Regions from separate parts of the Nocardiopsis sp. NPDC058631 genome, predicted to be linked through region 4. Evidence: riboswitches for the same ligand, from Rfam matches in the RefSeq annotation. Region 4 holds a riboswitch; each other region holds the start of a gene.

Region 1 (4,203 bases), on a different contig from region 4:
AGACCCATGAGCAGGAACGGACCGCCCAGGACGAGCAGCGTGCGCCGGTCGATCCCGCTGAACGGCAGGAGCAGCAGCACACCGGCCAGGACCACGCCTCCGGTGACCGCGTCCACCGCGGGGATCAGACCGATCCCCAGCACCAGGGCGGCCAGCAGCTTGGCCGCAGGGTTGAGCCGGGCGAGCCAGTAGCGCGCTCCCCCGTCCTGCGGCACGTCCAGGGTCAGGGCGTCGCCACCCGTCCCGTTCCGGTCCTGCGACGCACTCATCCGCCCACCTCCCCCGTCCCCGCGACCGTGTCCGGGACCGCGCGGCCCTCCGCCACGCGCACGCGCACGTCCGCGAGGTGCCGCAGGAGCAGTTCGTCGTGGGTGGCCATGACGACGGCCCGCCCCTCGGCCCTCAGCGCCCCCAGCAGCTCGACCAGCTCCGTCCACGTCCGGGTGTCCTGGCCGAAGGTCGGCTCGTCCAGGACGAGGACGTCGGGCGCGTGCGAGGGGCCCGAGCTCAGGGCCGTGGCCACCGACAGCCTCCGCTTCTCACCGCCCGAGAGGGTGTAGGGGTGGACGTCGGCCAGCCTGGTCAGGCGCAGCCGCTCCAACAGCTCGTCCACCCGGCGCTCCGTCTCCGCCTCGCCCGCCCCGGCCCGCCGCGGCGCGAAGCGCAGCTCGTCCCGCACGGTTCCGGTGACGAACTGGTCCTCCGCGTGCTGGAACACGGTGCCCACGTGCCGGGCCAGGAGCCGTGCGGGCCAGCGCACCAGCGGGCGGCGGTCAGCGCCGGCCAGGGGGCCGCGCGGAAGGACCTCGCCCCGGTGGGGTCGGGACAGCCCCGCCACCAGTGACAGCAGCGTGGACTTACCCGCCCCGTTGGGCCCGGTCAGGGCGGTCGCGGTACCGGCCGCGACCACGAGGTCCACGCCGTCCAGCACCACCCTTCGCGGCGCGGCGCGCATGCCCAGTTGGAAGGGGGTGCGCGCCGCGACGCCCACGGCCTCCAGACGGGGGCCGCCGCCCGGGGCGGGGGCCAGGTCGGGCACGGGGCCGTTCCCCGGGATCCACACTCCCCGCTCCGCGAGGGAGCGCCCGTGCTCGGCGAACACGGCGGAGGGGTCGCCGTCGGCGATCACACCGCCGCCGGGTTCGACGACCACGACCCGGTCCACCAGACCGACCACGTCCGCGACCCGGTGCTCGACCAGGACCAGGGTCGCCTCCGTCTCGGCCAGCAGGCGTTCCAGGACCCCGCGCACCAGCGCGGCACCGGCAGGGTCGAGGTTGGCGGTGGGCTCGTCCAGCAGGAGCAGGCGCGGCCGCATCGCGAGCGCCCCGGCGATGACCAGCCGCTGCTTCTCACCGCCCGACAGGGCGCCGGTGGAGTGGCGCCGCCCGTACGGGAAGCCGACCGAGTCCAGCGCGTGGTCCACCCGGGGCCAGATCAGGCTGGGGTCCACCCCCAGGTTCTCCAGGCCGAAGGCGACGTCGTCGCCCGCGCGGGCCATCACCAGCTGCGTCTCCGGATCCTGGCCGACCAGGCCGACCGCGCCCCGGCTCCGGTCGGCGGGGCGGCCGTCGACCAGCAGTGTCCCCTCCTGGTCTCCGTTGAGGGCGCTGTCGGGGCCGGTGAGCCCGGCCAGGGAGTGCAGCAGGGTGGACTTGCCCGCTCCGGAGGCTCCGAGCAGGAGCACGCGCTCACCGGGCTCGACCGTGAGGTCGACCCCGCGCAGCGCGTACGTGTCGCGGCCGGAGTGGCGCCAGCCCCAGCCGGACAGCTCGACACGAGCGCCCCGACCCCCGGTGGACCGTGCGGCGGGCGGTGCGGTCGGGTGCTGCGCGGTCGCCCCGGCGGGACCGCGGCGGTTGTGGTCGGCCACGGGTCAGCCCTTGGCCGACGGGAAGGGGGCCAGCGCGCCGGACCTGGCCAGGGCGGTGGTGAGGAGCCGTGCGCCCACTCCCGCGATGACCGCCGCGCTGATCACGACGATGACGCCGTAGACGACCTGGAGGTGCAGGGGCCAGGCCACGTTGTAGGCGATGTTGTCGCGGATGGCCGGGGAGAGGCCGGCGACGGCCGCCGCGAGCACGGCCACGCCCATGCCCCAGCGCCGGTAGCCGAAGGCGAGGAAGACGAGCTCGGGAAGGATGCCCTGGAGCGTTCCGTCGAGGATCACCGTGACCCCCCACTGGGTGCCCAGGACCGCCGACACAGAGGAGGCCGCGACCGAGGTGAGCAGCGCGGCGCCGGGCTTGCGGATGATCAGCCCGCCGAGGACGCCGGAGAGCAGCCACATGCCGTAGACCACCGCCTGCGCGGGCGGGAACCCGACGAAGAGCGGCGTCGTGACCGACCAGACGATGTTCCAGAGCCAGAAGACGACGCCGACGGCGACGCCGATCACGGCCGCCACGACGATGTCGACGGTGCGCCAGCCGCGCAGCTGTCCGAGGAGGTCACGCCAGAAGCCGGTGCGGCGGGGTTCGGTACTCATCAGGTGGTGTCCCTTCGTCGGGGTGGACGAGGGCCCATGTGGCCAAGAGCGGCGCCGGACGGCACCGCGCGCCGGGGGGTCCCGGTTGCGCGGGAGCACGCCTTCCGGAGACGGGTTCCTACGACTTCCTTCGCTGGCATGACCCAGATCAGGTGTGTAAGGGTCTGCGGCCTGGGCCGCACTCTCAGCGCTCACGCGCTCCCCTGTCGGTTTCACTCCATTATGCGTCAACAACGAGGGCCGTGGGGTGTTTCCTCCCCACGGCCCTCGTCCGCGCCCGGGACACCGAGCGGTCCCGCCTCCCCGCGGAAGCGGTCAGGCGTCGTCGTCCTCCTCGTCGCCCCCGCCCCTGGGCGGCTTCGCCGACGGGTTGCCGTACGCCTTCGGCGACGGGCCGAAGCTCTCCGCCGGGAGGTCGGCCGTGGCCTTGCGCATGGTGGCCTGCCAGATGGGGCCGGGCAGCGTGCCGCCGTAGACGATGCCGTAGTAGCGCCCGCCGATGGTCACGCCCTGGAGCGGGTTCTCCTCACCGCCGCGCATGTCGCCGACCACGACCGAGGAGGCGAGGTTCGGCGTGTGTCCGGCGAACCAGGCGTAGGCGGCGTTGTCGGTGGTGCCGGTCTTGCCCGCGGCCGGGCGTCCGAGGCCGAGGCCGTTGGCGGTGCCCCCCTTGAACGTCTGCTGGAGCAGGTGGTTGACCCCGTCCGCGACGTCGCGTCGGATCCTGCCCTCCTCGCACTCGCTGCGGACCTCGACCTCCCGGGTGCCCTCCTCCCCCTCACGGCCGATCCGCACGGACGTCACCGGGACGGGCTCGCAGTAGGTGCCCCGGGCGGCGAAGGTGGCGTACGCGTTGGCGACGGTCAGCGGGGACACCTCCTGGTCGCCCAGGGTGAAGGAGCTCCAGACCTCCAGCGGTGCGCCGTCGGCGCGGTGGATGCCCACCCGTTCGGCCATCTCCGAGGTCTCGCAGAGGCCGACACGCTTCTGGAGCTGCGCGAAGTAGGTGTTCACCGACCCCTTGGTCGCGCTGATCATGTTGTGCTCGCCGCCGTCGCTCTCCCCGGCGTTGCTCACGCTCCACCCGGACATCACGCCGCCGTCGCAGTTCTTGAGCCCCCCGACCGAGACGCTCTTGGGCGAGGAGAAGCTGGTGCCGTAGTCCAGCCCGGAGTGCAGGGCCGCGGCCAGGGTGAACGTCTTGAACGTCGACCCCGCCTGGTAGCCGAGCGAACCGCCGGCCTCGCTGTCCACCGCCAGGTTGATGGAGGTCGTGCCGACCTCCTCGTCGTCGAAGCCGTAGCGCAGGTTCTGCGCCATGCCCCTGATCCGGCCTGTGCCGGGCTCGACGACCGCCTGGGCGGCGAACTTGGTGGACTCCTCCGCCGGGACGTACTTCTCGATGGCCTCCTCCGCGGCCCGCTGCACGTCGTTGTCGAGTGTGGTCCGCACGGTGATGCCGCCCTTGGTGAGCGCCTCCTCGCGCTCCTCCTGGAGCTCACCGAGCACGTTGGAACCGCGCAGCCAGCGCATGACGAAGTCGCAGAAGAACGGCTGCTCCCCGTGGTAGCAGCTGCCGCCGCGCTCGGTCGGGTCCAGGGCCAGCCCCCTGCTCCCGTGCTCCTCGACCTCCTCCGCCTCCAGGTGACCGGTCGCGCCCATCCGCTCCAGCACCAGGTCGCGTCGTTCGCGCGCGGCCTCGCGGTTGGTGAGCG
Region 2 (4,203 bases), on a different contig from region 4:
GGATCCCCAGGCCGGACCCGATCGGCGCGGCCAGCGGCATCACCGCCGCGCACCCCAGCTGCTCCAGGCGCCGGGCCAGCACCGGGTCGTCATTGGTGTAGGGCAGGACGGTGAAACCCTCGTCCACCAGCTGTTCGGCGGCGTCCAGCAGCTCCACCGGGTCGGGCAGCAGCGTGTGCTCGTCCGCCACGACCTCCAACTTCACCCAGTCGGTGCCCAGGGCCTCGCGCCCCAGACGTGCGGTGCGCACCGCGTCGGCAGCCGTGAAGCAGCCGGCGGTGTTGGGCAGCGCGCGGATCCTGTTGCGGGTCAGGACGTCCCACACCGACCCCTGGGAACCGGGGGAGACCCGGCGCATCGCCACGGTGGTCAGCTCCGTCCCGGAGGTCACCAGGGCGTCCTCCAAAACGTCCAGGGACGGTGCCCCGCCGGTGCCGGTGATCAACCGGGATCCGAAGGCGGTCCCGGCGATCACCAGCGGGTCCTCGACCTGCCCGTCTCCGTGTCCGGTCATGCTCAGCCTCCCTGAACGGCGGTGAGGACGTCCACGCGGTCGCCCGCGTCCAGCGCACCGGCCGCCCACGCGGTCCGGCGCACCACCTCGTCGTTGACGGCCACGGCGATGCCGCCGGGGATCGTGCCGCCGCCGGGTGCGGTCAGGTCGCGGACGACCGCCTCCACGGTGGTGCCGTCGGCGAACTCGCGGAGGTCGCCGTTGATGATCAGTTCCACTGCCTCTCCTACTCCCACGTCGTCATGTGCGCGTTCCCGGTCGCCCGGTCCGCGGCGAACCTGCGCGCGTACTCCGGCAGGGCGCCGGTCGTGAGGGCGCGCGCCATGACCTCGCCGGTGACCGGGGTCAGCAGGACCCCGTGCCGGAAGTGCCCCGCGGCCAGGTGCAGGCCGGGGACCCGGGTCGGCCCCAGAAGGGGTTCGTTGTCGGGCGAGCCCGGGCGCAGGCCCACACACGTCTCGGTGACCTCCAGCTCGGTCACCCCCGGGACGAGCTCCCGCGCGTCCCTCAGGACCTGCCAGAGCCCTCCGGCGGTGAGCGAGGTGTCGTACCCCAGCTCCTCCTGGGTGGCACCGATGACCACCTCGCCGTCGGCGCGCGGCACCAGGTAGGTCGTGAAGCCCCGCACCAGGCCCCGGACCGTGCGGTTGACGAGGGGCGCCTCACCGGCGGGCATGCGGGCGCGCAGGAGCTGGCCCTTGACCGGGCGCAGCGGCGGCACCACCGGTTCGGGTACCGCGACGCGGTCGCCCCAGCACCCGGCGGCCAGGACGACCTGGTGGGCGGGCAGGACCCGGCCCTCGGCCAGGCGCACGCCCAGCCGGGCGCGGTCGGGGCCGGGGTCCAGGATCTCCTCGGCCCTCTGGGCGATCTCCGTGACGCCCGCGCGCCCGCCCGCGACGGCCAGGGCGCGCAGCAGGAGCCGGGGGTCCACGGAGTGGTCGTCGGGGGCGAGTACCCCGCCGCGCACCGACGGGGCCAGCATGGGCTCCAGGCGGCGGCACCCGCGGCTCGTGAGGCGTTCGGTGGTGATGCCCAGGCGTTCCTGGAGCCGGTGCAGGTCGGTGAGGACGGCCATGTCGTCGCGGTCGAAGGCGACCAGGAGCGTTCCGGTGGCGCGGTAGCCCACACCGATCCCGCTCGCCTCCTCCAGTTCTGCGACGAACCCGGCGTACATGCCCGCGGAGCGGACACCGAACTCCATGAGGGGTTCCTCGCCGAACGCGGCCTCGGTGGCGGGGGTGAGCATGCCGGCCGCGACGGTGGAGGCGGCGCGGGCCCCGGCGGGGTCGGTCACCGGGTCGGGTTCGACCAGGGTGACGCGAAGGCCCTGCTGGGCGGCCCGCCAGGCGGTGACCCGGCCGACGAGGCCGCCGCCGACCACGACGACGGTCTGTTCCTGCCGCGCCGCGGAACCGTCGTCGGTAGGACGAATCGTTCCCGGGCGGGGCCGGTCCGGTGCGCGCACGGGGCTGGTTCCACTCCCTTCGCCGGCATGACCCGGATCAGGTTCGTGCGGTCGGAGGCTCGCAGCCTCCCTCTCAGCCGGGTCCCACCCGGCTCCCGCGGGATGTGTAGAGGTCTGTCCCCATTCTAGAACCTCCTCCCGGGGCGGGCGGCAGTGGTGGGGATCTCCACGGAGGACGGCCCCGCCCGCCCCGGAAGGTGCCGGGGTCCCGCGCGGATGTGGCAGATTGGTGGGGTGACACGAAGCGATATCGACATCGACACGCTGGTCGGCGAGTGGCTGACCCTCAAGGAGGCGGCCGCGCCGCTCGGCGTGAGTCCCAACCGCATCAAGACCCTGATCCGCGAGAACCGCATGATGGGTGTGGTCCGCGGAGGCCAGCTGTCCGTCCCCGCCGCCTTCATCGACGGCGACGACATCGTCAAGGGACTGCCCGGCACCCTGGTGCTGCTGACCGACGCGGGCTTCTCCACGGAGGAGGCCCTGCGCTGGCTCTTCACCCCCGACGACACCCTGCCGGGCTCGCCCATCCAGGCGATGCGCGAGAACCGGGGTACCGAGGTGCGCCGCCGCGCCCAGGGACTGGCCTTCTGACGGGCTGACCCCAGGCGCCGCCGGGCGAGGGCCTAGGGTGGGCGGGGTGAGGACCAGCCACGGAACCAGCCTGCGCAAGCGCCTGGACGCGTCCCTTCTGTACCTGTGCACCGACGCTCGGACCGGGCGCGGCGATCTCGCCGAGTTCGCCGACGCCGCCCTGGCCGGGGGAGTGGACATCATCCAGCTCCGGGACAAGGGGCTGGAGGCCCGCGAGGAGATCGCGGCCCTGGAGGTGATGCGGGAGGCCTGTGAGCGGCACGGAGCCCTCCTCGCGGTGAACGACCGCGCCGACATCGCCCGTGCCGTGCGCGCCGACGTCCTACATCTGGGACAGCGCGACCTGCCGGTGCCCATGGCCCGCGACATCATCGGGGCGGACCCGGTCATCGGGCGCTCCAACAACGACGCCGCCGCCGCGGCCTCCTCCGCGGAGGAGGCCGGGAGCGACTACTTCTGCGTCGGCCCCACCTGGGCCACCCCCACCAAGCCGGGCCGCCCGGCCGCGGGGTTGTCCCTGGTGGAGAGGGCCGCCGCCCTGGGCACGGACCGCCCGTGGTTCGCCATCGGGGGGATCGACGCGACCAACATCGACGCGGTGCTGGAGGCGGGGGCCCGCCGGGTGGTGGTCGTGCGCGCCATCACCGAGGCCGAGGACCCGTGCGCGGCAGCGGCCGCGCTGCGGGAGCGCCTGACCGCCCGCAGCGGGGGCTGAGGGGGCAGGTGCGCGCGCCCCGGCCTCACGGCACGAGGAGGACCTTGCCCAGGACCCGGCGCTCCTCCAGGGCCCTGTGGGCCTCCTCGGCCCGCTCCAGGGGCACGGTCAGCCCCACATGCGGCGCCACCTGCCCGCTGCGGGCCAGCTCCAGGATCTGGTGTACGGCCCCGTTCGGCTCCCCGTCCTCCTCGGACTCCAGGTCGAAGAGGCCCAACACCGTGATCCCGCGGCGTTCGGCCTCCTCCGCGTCGACCTGCGAGAAGCGTCCGCCCGCGGAGCCGTAGCCGAGGAAGCGCCCTCCGTCGGCCAAGGCGCCGAACGCCGCCTCCCCGAGGTCGCCGCCGCTGCCGTCCAGGACCACGTCGACCCCCCGGCCCCCGGTGGCCTCGCGCACCCGTTCCACCCACCCGGGCACGGAGTAGTCCACGGTCGCCTCCGCTCCCAGCCCACGGGCGAACGCGAGCTTCTCCGGCCCGTGGGCGGCTCCCACGACCCGGGCCCCGGCCGCGCGGGCCAGCTGGACGGCCAGGCTGCCCGCCCCTCCCGCCGCCGCCAGTACGAGTACCCACCTGCCGGGCCCGAAGCCGCCGCTGTGCCGCAGCGACAGGGCGGTCGGTCCGTCGTGCAGGAGGGCCAGGGCCTGCTTCGGGTCCAGGCCCTCGGGCACGTCGACCAGCCCCGAGGCCGGGACGGCGACTCTCTGCGCGTACCCGCCGAAGGGGGGCACGGGCACCCCGCCCTCCGGGTCGGCCCGGCCCGTGTCGGTGACGACCACCGCGCCGACCCGGGCCGGGTCCACCCCCTCGCCCGTCCGGACCACCGTCCCGGCCACCCCGGCGCCGGGGACGTAGGGGGGCTCGACGGGGAAGTAGTCCAGCCCCCACCCGCCGCGTACCAGCGTGTCCAGGT
Region 3 (4,203 bases), on a different contig from region 4:
GGGGGGACGGGCCCTGCTGTGCGTGGACTCGGTGGTGCTGGGCATGGCTCTGCTCGCCGAACAGGACTGCTGGCCCGAGCTCAGCCACGCGCCGAGCGCCGACGTGCTCCTGGTCCCCTGGCCCGACGGTTCCATCACCCGGTGCTTCACCGCCGAACAGCTCACCGAGACGCTCGCGGACGCGGGGCTGGAGCTGGAGTGGGTCAAACCCCGCACGGTGCTGTCCGCCTCCACCGTGGAGATGATGCTGGCCCGCGACCCGAGGTCGATGGGGCGCCTGGTGGAGATGGAGCTGCGGGCCACCGAGTCCGACGACTACGTCGGCGTGCACCTGGTGGCCAGCGCCCGCAAACCCGGCTAGGACGTGTGTTCCGGACGGCTCCCGGGCCGGTGGGCGGCCGTCCGGTCGAGGTCGCCCACGCCGCCGAGGCGGAGGCCTCCGCTACAGGGCGGTGAGCGAGGCGACCCCGTTCACCAGGGCGAAGACCAGCAGGACCGGGCCCGCGCCCGCGCCGGTGGCGAAACTGGGGGCCAGGTCGCGGCGGTTCGCCCAGCGCACCGCGAGGAACGGCCACACGGTCAGCAGCGCAGCGAGTACGTACAGGCCGGGGTCGGCCAGGACGGGCGCGAGCGGGAAGAAGTGCACGCCCACGACCAGGCACACCCACGGAGCGAGGTACGCGCTCCGTCCCAGAGCCAGCAGCACGATCACGCCGAGCAGGGCGACACCGAACTCGATGCCGAGGACGAGGAGGTACAGGTCCATCCCGCCCTCGCCGGACAGGACGGAACCGCTGTCCCAGTGGAGCCAGGACGTGACACCGCCGAACACCGCGAGGAGCAGGCCCACGGCCGACCCGCCGCCCAGCCACCACGTGGCCGGTCCGGCCGGGGGCCGCTCCTGAGCCCATCCGAACCACGCCGAGGCGAAGAAGCCGAAGACGGCGGTGGTCATGGCGGCGTCGCGGACGAAGACGTCCATGGGACCTCACAGGTGGGGCGGGGGTAGCCGGGGGACACGTCAGCCTTCCACACGCCGCGGGCGGCCCGCCCTCCGGTGTGCCGGAGGGCGGGCCTGACGACGGACCCCGTGTGACACTCCCTACTCGGCGAGTGGGAGGTACACGCGGTTGCCCTGTTCGGAGAACTCGGTGGACTTGTCGGCCATACCGCGCTCGATGGCGGCGACGGTGTCCAGCCCGTGTTCCTCCGCGTAGCGGCGCACGTCCTGGGTGATCTTCATGGAGCAGAACTTGGGACCGCACATGGAGCAGAAGTGCGCGGTCTTGGCCGGTTCGGCGGGCAGGGTCGCGTCATGGAAGGACTGGGCGGTCTCCGGGTCCAGCGCCAGGTGGAACTGGTCCTGCCACCGGAACTCGAACCGCGCCCGGGACAGCTCGTCGTCCCACTCCTGTGCCCCGGGGTGCCCCTTGGCCAGGTCCGCGGCGTGCGCGGCGAGCTTGTAGGTGATGACGCCGGTCTTGACGTCGTCACGGTCGGGGAGCCCCAGGTGTTCCTTGGGGGTGACGTAGCAGAGCATCGCCGTGCCGAGCCAGCCGATCTGCGCGGCACCGATCGCCGAGGTGATGTGGTCGTAGCCGGGGGCCACATCGGTGGTCAGGGGGCCGAGCGTGTAGAACGGAGCCTCTCCGCAGAGCTCCTCCTCCAGTCGGACGTTCTCCGCGATCCTGTGCATGGGGACGTGCCCGGGGCCCTCGACCATCACCTGCACGTCGTGCGCGCGGGCGACGTGGGTGAGCTCACCCAGGGTGCGGAGCTCGGCGAACTGGGCCTCGTCGTTGGCGTCGGCGATCGACCCGGGGCGCAACCCGTCTCCGAGGGAGAAGGTGACGTCGTACTCCCGGAGGATCTCGCACAGCTCCTCGTAGTGGGTGTACAGGAAGCTCTCCCGGTGGTGGGCCAGGCACCAGGCGGCCATGATGGAGCCGCCGCGCGAGACGATGCCGGTGACCCGGCGGGCGGTGAGCGGCACGTACCGCAGCAGCACCCCTGCGTGCACGGTCATGTAGTCCACGCCCTGCTCGCACTGCTCGATGACGGTGTCCCGGTAGACCTCCCAGCTGAGCTCGGCCGGGTCGCCGTTGACCTTCTCCAGCGCCTGGTAGATGGGGACGGTGCCGATCGGGACGGGCGAGTTGCGCAGGATGCGCTCCCGGGTCTCGTGGATGCGCTTGCCCGTGGACAGGTCCATGACGGTGTCGGCACCCCAGCGGGTGGCCCACACCATCTTCTCGACCTCCTCGGGGACGGAGGAGGTGACGGCGGAGTTGCCGATGTTGGCGTTGATCTTGACCAGGAAGTTCTTGCCGATGATCATCGGCTCGGACTCGGGGTGGCACCGGTTGGCGGGGATGACCGCGCGGCCGAGGGCCACCTCGGAGCGGACGAACTCGGGGTCGACGCCCTCGCGTTCGGCCACGAAGCGCATCTCGGGGGTGAGGGTTCCGGCCTTCGCGCAGGCGAGCTGGGTGACCGCGCCGTCGACCGGAGGCCGGCCCCCGGACCAGGTACGGCGGGTCGGGGGGAGGCCCCGGTGGACGTCGACGGACACGGTGTCGTCGGTGTAGGGGCCGGAGGTGTCGTACAGATCGAAGTGGCTGCCGTTGCTGAGTCCCACCCTGCGCCGGGGCACGCGCAGTGTGTGTCCCTCGGGGGTCACGACCTCGCGATAGACCTTGGATGATCCCATGATGGGCCCTGTGGTCACCTGGTGGCCGTCGGTACTGGAACCGCTGGTGGAACTGACGTCACGGCCGTCGGTAGCCGTCATGGCATGCCTCCCTACGTCGGAATTACCCGAACAGGTTCTGCGGTCGGCGACACCGTCGAGTCGCCCTCTCAGCCCGCCATGGCGCGAGCTCCCGCGTTGCGTATTCACATGTGTGGGCACGTCGAACGTGCCGCGGCACCTCGATCCCGGTGCCGGGGCCCTGGGGCCCCGCACACCATACACAGGAGGGACCCTGGCGTGTCCACCGTTCCGGGGGTCAGAAAAGTGTCCCCGGTTCGCCGCCCCCGGTGTCGGCGAGGGGTTCGAGGAGGTCGGGCCGGTTGTTCTTGATGGTGTTGACGTCGGTGGACACCTCGTCGACCGCGAACCGGTCGACGGGGGTCTCCCCCAGCAGGTGCGCCAGGTCGTCCGCGCCCGAGGCGGGGTCCAGCCAGACGTCCCAGTCCTCGGGCGGTACGACGACCGGCATGCGCTCGTGGATGTGGGCGAGCGCGGGCGCCGCCTCGGTGGTGATGACCGCGCAGCTCCACACCCAGGCGGCCGGGTCGTCCTCGGCCGCCTCCGGGTCGCGCCAGCGCTCGAAGATGCCCGCCAGCGCCAGGGGCCGACCGTCCCGGTAGTGGATGGAGTAGGGCTTCTTGTCGGCCTTGGCCTTGCGCTTCTTGTGCTGGGGGTCGGTCGCGGGCGAGGTACTGGCCTGCGTGGTCCCGTCCTTGGCGACGAGCTGCCACTCGTAGTAGGCGTCGGCGGGCAGCAGGCACCGTCGGCGGCGGTACGCGGTACGGAAGGCGGGCTTGTCCGCGACGGTCTCGCCTCGCGCGTTGATCATCCGGTAGCCGACGTTGCGGTCCTTGGCCCAGGAGGGGACCAGGCCCCAGCGCAGGGTGTGCAGGGACCTGGGGCCCCGGGGGCCCTGGTCGTCGGCCCGGGGCGGTGGTCCCAGCACGGCGTACACGGGCCTTCCGGGCGAGATGTTGTAGTCCGGCTCCAACTCCTCCAGGGGCGGCCACGACGCGGCGGGCGCATCCTCGGGGAGGGTCTGCTCGGGCAGCTCGAAGGCGAGCCGCAACTGGTGCACGTTCCGGGACTGGGCATAACGACCGCACATGTGCCCGATACTACGGCGTGGCCCCGTCAGTCCCCCGCGAGACACCGGCGTGGGCCGGGCGCCCCTGCGGCGGCCTCCGGGCTGCCCGGCTCACCACTGGGGGTCCCTGGGCGCCCGGGGCCCTCTGCGCCGGCGGGGCCGGGCGGGAACGTCCCGGACGGCCGCGTCGGATCCCCCGCTCCGTGCGGGGGCGCCGCCGCGCCCACCGCCCGCGGAAGCGCCGTCCGCACCGCTCCCCCGCCAGGCCCGGACCAGGCCGACCAGAACGGCCAGACCGCCCAGCGGCCCGAGGGTCCACGGCGCCCAGGAGTCCAGGGCACGCAGCAGGACCGACCGGACACGG
Region 4 (4,203 bases):
CGACCCCCGCTGTCTGCGGTGCCCGCCCAGAGCGGCCCCCGCCCCTTGTACCTTAGATCCCGTCGGCCGCAGTCTCCGGCCGATTCGGACGGTCCCCTTTCTCGCCTCATCCCCCACCCAGCGCACGTTCGTGTGCGCGGTGACACCCTTAGGACGGAGGATGGCGCGCCCCCTCCCGGGCTTCCCGGGCCGCGCCCAACTACTCAGATGGCCAATTCCGTAGGCTCCTACCTCTTCAACGCGGTGCGCGGCGGCGCCGTGGGCGCCTCTGAAGCGCTTCCCGGCATCAGCGGCGGCACCGTCGCCCTCATCGTCGGCCTCTATGACAAGCTCATCGGCGGCGCGGGCCACATGGTCAGCGGAATCAAGAGGTACGTGACAGACGTCCCGCGCGGGCGCGGCAAGGAGCGCGCACAGGAGCAGTTCCGCCAGGTGGACTGGAGCGTCCTGGTCCCCGCTCTGGTCGGCATGGTGATCTTCCTGGTCCTGGCCGCCCTCCTGCTCGCGCCGTTGGTCGACGCCTACACCCAGTACGCCTACGCCCTGTTCTTCGGCCTGGTCCTGGCCTGCCTGTGGATCCCCTACGCCGGGGCCGGCAGGCCCTGGAAGGCAGGGCACTACGTCGTGGCACTGGTGTTCGCCACAGCCGCGTTCCTGCTCACGGGACTGCCCGGCGCCAACCTGCCCACGCACCCGGTGGTCGTCTTCCTCGCAGCCGCCGTGGCCGTCTGCGCCCTGGTGCTGCCCGGCCTGTCCGGCTCGTTCATCCTGCTCACACTGGGCCTGTACGAGCCGACGATCAACGCCGTCGGCGACTTCGACATCGCCTACCTGGGCATCTTCGCCCTGGGCATGCTCACCGGCCTGTCCCTGTTCGTGAAGTTGCTCCAGTTCCTCCTGGAGAACTTCCACCACATGACCCTCGTCGTACTCACCGGCCTCATGGCCGGATCCCTGCGCGCGCTGTGGCCCTGGCAGACCGAGTCCCGTGAGTTCCTCACCCCCACCGACGTCCCCGTGACCGTCGCCTTCATGGTCGTCGGCTTTGCGATCGTGACCGCGGCCATCGTCTGGGAGCGCCGCAAGCGCACGCAGGCCGAGGCCCTCCGCGTCTCGACCGGCGTCTGACCGGCAAGAACGGAATCCACTGCTCATGCCAGCGAATCTGTGGACGGCGTCGAACCCGGCGATGGAGGGCGAGGTCGTCCACGAGTACGAGGGGTTCATCGGCTGGGTCCTGAGCCTGATGACGACCCTGGGCGAGCCCGGTGTCGGTGTGGCCCTGTTCATCGAGACCTTCTTCCCCCCGATGCCGAGTGAGGCGGTCCTGCCAGGCGCGGGGTTCCTCGCCTACGACGGGCACATGAACGTGTGGCTGGCCATCGTGTGGGCCACGGTCGGCTGTCTGGTCGGCGCCTGGGGCTTCTACGCGATCGGGGCCCTGCTGGGCCGGGACCGCACCAAGTGGCTGGTGGAGAAGACCCCCTTGCTGGAGGTCGAGGACTTCTACAAGGCCGAGCGCTTCTTCGCCCGCTTCGGCGGCCTCGCGGTCCTGCTGGGCCGGTGCGTGCCGCTGGTGCGCAGCTTCATCTCGGTCCCCGCCGGTATCGAGCGGATGCCCATCCTCAAGTTCTCCGTGTACACCGTGATCGGCTCCGCCGTCTGGAACTCGATCTGGATCGGACTCGGCTACGCCTTCGGTCCGGCCATCAAACCGATCCTGGTGCAGTGGAGCGGCCTGATCAGCAACATCGTGCTCGCCGTCATCGCCCTGCTGTTCCTGTGGTTCGTCGTCGTCCGCGTACGCAAGCTGCTCAGGGCCCGGCCCGCGGACAACGCCCCCACCGCCTGAGCCGCGCAGGCGGGCGTACGGGCCCCCTCGGGCCCGTACGCCCCCCACCAACGTCGGCCGCACGGGCCCGACCACACACTGAGCGGGGCCGCCCACACGGCGGCCCCGACGGCGCGGGGTGCCGGTGGCCCAGGCCACCGGCTGAGAGCACACCCGTCGAACCTGCCCTAGTTCGTACTAGCGAAGGAACGCCCATGAGCGCGTACAACATCGTCTCCGTCGCCGGCAGCGACCCCAGCGGGGGCGCCGGGATCCAGGCGGACCTCAAGGCCTTCTCGGCCCACGGCACCTTCGGCATGACCGTGGTCACGGCCCTGACCGCGCAGTCCACGCGCGGCGTCGCCGGGGTCCACCCGATCCCCGCCGAGTTCGTCACCCGCCAGATGGACACCCTCTTCTCGGACGCCACGGTGCACGCGGTCAAGGTCGGCATGCTCGGCACCGCCGAGGTCACCGTGGCCGTCGCCGAGGCGATCGGGCGCCACGAACTGCCCCACGTGGTCGTGGACCCGGTGATGGTCGCCAAGAGCGGCGACCGGCTGCTGGAGTCCTCCGCCGTCGAGGCCCTGCGCACCCGGCTGCTGCCGCGTGCGGACCTGCTCACCCCGAACCTCCCCGAGGCCGCAGACCTGCTGGACGAGCCCGAGGCCACCGATCTCGCGACAATGCGCGACCAGGCACGCCGCCTGCTGGAGTTCGGTCCGCGCAGGGTCCTGATCAAGGGCGGGCACCTGCCGGGCGGGGAGAGCGTCGACATCCTCGTCTCACGGGACGCCGACCCGGTCGAGTTCCGTGCGCGGAGGGTCCCCACCCGCAACACGCACGGCACCGGGTGCACTCTGTCCTCCTCGATCGCGGCCCTGCTGCCGCAGCGCCCGGACGCGGCCTCCGCCGTCGGCGACGCCAAGGCCTACCTGACCGAGGCGCTCCGGCACGCGGACGGGATCGACGCCGGAGGCGGGCAGGGGCCCGTGCACCATTTCCACGCCTGGTGGAAGTAGGCGCCGTCAGCGTACGGGCTCCATGACCGCGTCCGGGTTCCGCCAGTCGGGGTCGGCGAAGAACCTCCTGGTCTCGGCGACCACGACCGGCGACAGCAGGAGCAGCCCGATCAGGTTGGGCAGCGCCATGAGCCCGTTGGCGATGTCGCTGAACAGCCACACCGCGTCGATCTGCGCGGTGGCGCCGACGAAGATGAACGCGATGAACAGCACCCGGTAGGGCAGCACGAACACGCGCCCCGCCAGGTACACCACGCACCGTTCGCCGTAGTACGCCCAGCCGAGGATGGTCGTGTACGCGAAGACCGCTATCGCGCAGGCGACGAAGACCGGCCCCAGGGCCGCCAGTTCGGGGCTGATCCGGCCGAGTCCGACCTCCATCGCCGCGGTGGTGAGCAGGACCCCCCTGTTGCCCCCCTCCGCCCCCTCGGCCTCGGCGCCCTGCCACACCCCGGTCGTGATGATCACCATCGCGGTGAGGGTGAGCATGATCAGGGTGTCGATAAGGGTCTGCGTCATCGCGACGAGTGCCTGGCGGACCGGCTGGCCGGTCCTGGCCGCGGCCGCGGCGATGGCTCCGGTGCCCAGGCCGGCCTCGTTCGAGAAGACGCCGCGGGAGACGCCCTGGCGGATGACGCACATCAGGGTGGCGCCGGCGAAGCCGCCCACCGCCGAGGTGCCGGTGAAGGCGTCGCCGATGACCAGGGCGAAGGCGGGACCGATCCGGTCGTGGTGTACCGCCAGGACGAGCAGGTTGATGAGGACGAAGCCGGTGATCATGAACGGCACGACGGCGGAGGCGACCCTGCCGATCCCCTTGATGCCGCCGAGCACGACCACGGCGGCCAGCAGCATCAGGACGAGTCCGGTGGTCCGCTGGTCCACTCCGCAGACGTTGTTGACCGCGTCGGCCACCGCGTTGGCCTGGGTGCCGTTGCCGATGCCGAAGGCGGCGATCGCACCGAAGACCGCGAACCCCCAGCCGAGCAGGCGGCCGAGCCCTCCGGGGAGGCCCCTGCGCAGGTAGTACATCGGGCCGCCGGCCTGCTCCCCCCTCTCGTCGGTGACCCGGTACTTCACGCCGAGCAGGGCCTCGCTGTACTTGGTGGCCATGCCGAGGACGCCGGTGACCCACATCCAGAAGAGGGCCCCCGGGCCGCCGATGCCGATGGCCAGGCCCACGCCGGCGATGTTGCCGACCCCCGTCGTCGCGGCGAGGGCCGTGCTCAGGGCCTGGAAGTGCGAGATGTCGCCCCTGACGTCCTGGCCGGTCTCCTCCCTCCGGACGAGGGCGAACCACAGGGCGTGGGCGAGCCGGGTGAACTGGAGCAACCGGAGCCGGACCGTCAG

Evidence for each region. Region 4 has a riboswitch for thiamine pyrophosphate ahead of thiD (bifunctional hydroxymethylpyrimidine kinase/phosphomethylpyrimidine kinase). Riboswitches for the same ligand answer to the same signal wherever they lie in the genome.
Region 1: it holds a riboswitch for thiamine pyrophosphate, as region 4 does, so the genes downstream of both, ACFWTE_RS21745 (ECF transporter S component) here and thiD (bifunctional hydroxymethylpyrimidine kinase/phosphomethylpyrimidine kinase) in region 4, are expected to answer to the same signal.
Region 2: it holds a riboswitch for thiamine pyrophosphate, as region 4 does, so the genes downstream of both, thiO (glycine oxidase ThiO) here and thiD (bifunctional hydroxymethylpyrimidine kinase/phosphomethylpyrimidine kinase) in region 4, are expected to answer to the same signal.
Region 3: it holds a riboswitch for thiamine pyrophosphate, as region 4 does, so the genes downstream of both, thiC (phosphomethylpyrimidine synthase ThiC) here and thiD (bifunctional hydroxymethylpyrimidine kinase/phosphomethylpyrimidine kinase) in region 4, are expected to answer to the same signal.

Annotation. Positions count from the first base shown of each region.
Region 1 is NZ_JBHXQY010000074.1:14,883-19,085, reverse strand. It holds gene ACFWTE_RS21755 (energy-coupling factor transporter transmembrane component T family protein) at 1-269, opposite strand, end outside; gene ACFWTE_RS21750 (ABC transporter ATP-binding protein) at 266-1,771, opposite strand; gene ACFWTE_RS21745 (ECF transporter S component) at 1,877-2,488, opposite strand; TPP riboswitch at 2,597-2,703, opposite strand; gene ACFWTE_RS21740 (transglycosylase domain-containing protein) at 2,804-4,203, opposite strand, start outside.
Region 2 is NZ_JBHXQY010000137.1:2,726-6,928, forward strand. It holds gene ACFWTE_RS27980 (thiazole synthase) at 1-514, opposite strand, end outside; gene thiS (sulfur carrier protein ThiS) at 517-732, opposite strand; gene thiO (glycine oxidase ThiO) at 741-1,949, opposite strand; TPP riboswitch at 1,979-2,091, opposite strand; gene ACFWTE_RS27995 (Rv2175c family DNA-binding protein) at 2,199-2,576, shown strand; gene thiE (thiamine phosphate synthase) at 2,623-3,291, shown strand; gene ACFWTE_RS28005 (zinc-binding dehydrogenase) at 3,317-4,203, opposite strand, start outside.
Region 3 is NZ_JBHXQY010000107.1:5,335-9,537, forward strand. It holds gene ACFWTE_RS25640 (class I SAM-dependent methyltransferase) at 1-361, shown strand, start outside; gene ACFWTE_RS25645 (hypothetical protein) at 443-982, opposite strand; gene thiC (phosphomethylpyrimidine synthase ThiC) at 1,103-2,791, opposite strand; TPP riboswitch at 2,785-2,896, opposite strand; gene ACFWTE_RS25655 (SOS response-associated peptidase) at 3,009-3,860, opposite strand; gene ACFWTE_RS25660 (DUF3068 domain-containing protein) at 3,951-4,203, opposite strand, start outside.
Region 4 is NZ_JBHXQY010000010.1:72,472-76,674, reverse strand. It holds gene ACFWTE_RS05990 (DUF368 domain-containing protein) at 208-1,128, shown strand; gene ACFWTE_RS05985 (DedA family protein) at 1,154-1,852, shown strand; TPP riboswitch at 1,957-2,058, shown strand; gene thiD (bifunctional hydroxymethylpyrimidine kinase/phosphomethylpyrimidine kinase) at 2,047-2,853, shown strand; gene ACFWTE_RS05975 (alanine/glycine:cation symporter family protein) at 2,860-4,203, opposite strand, start outside.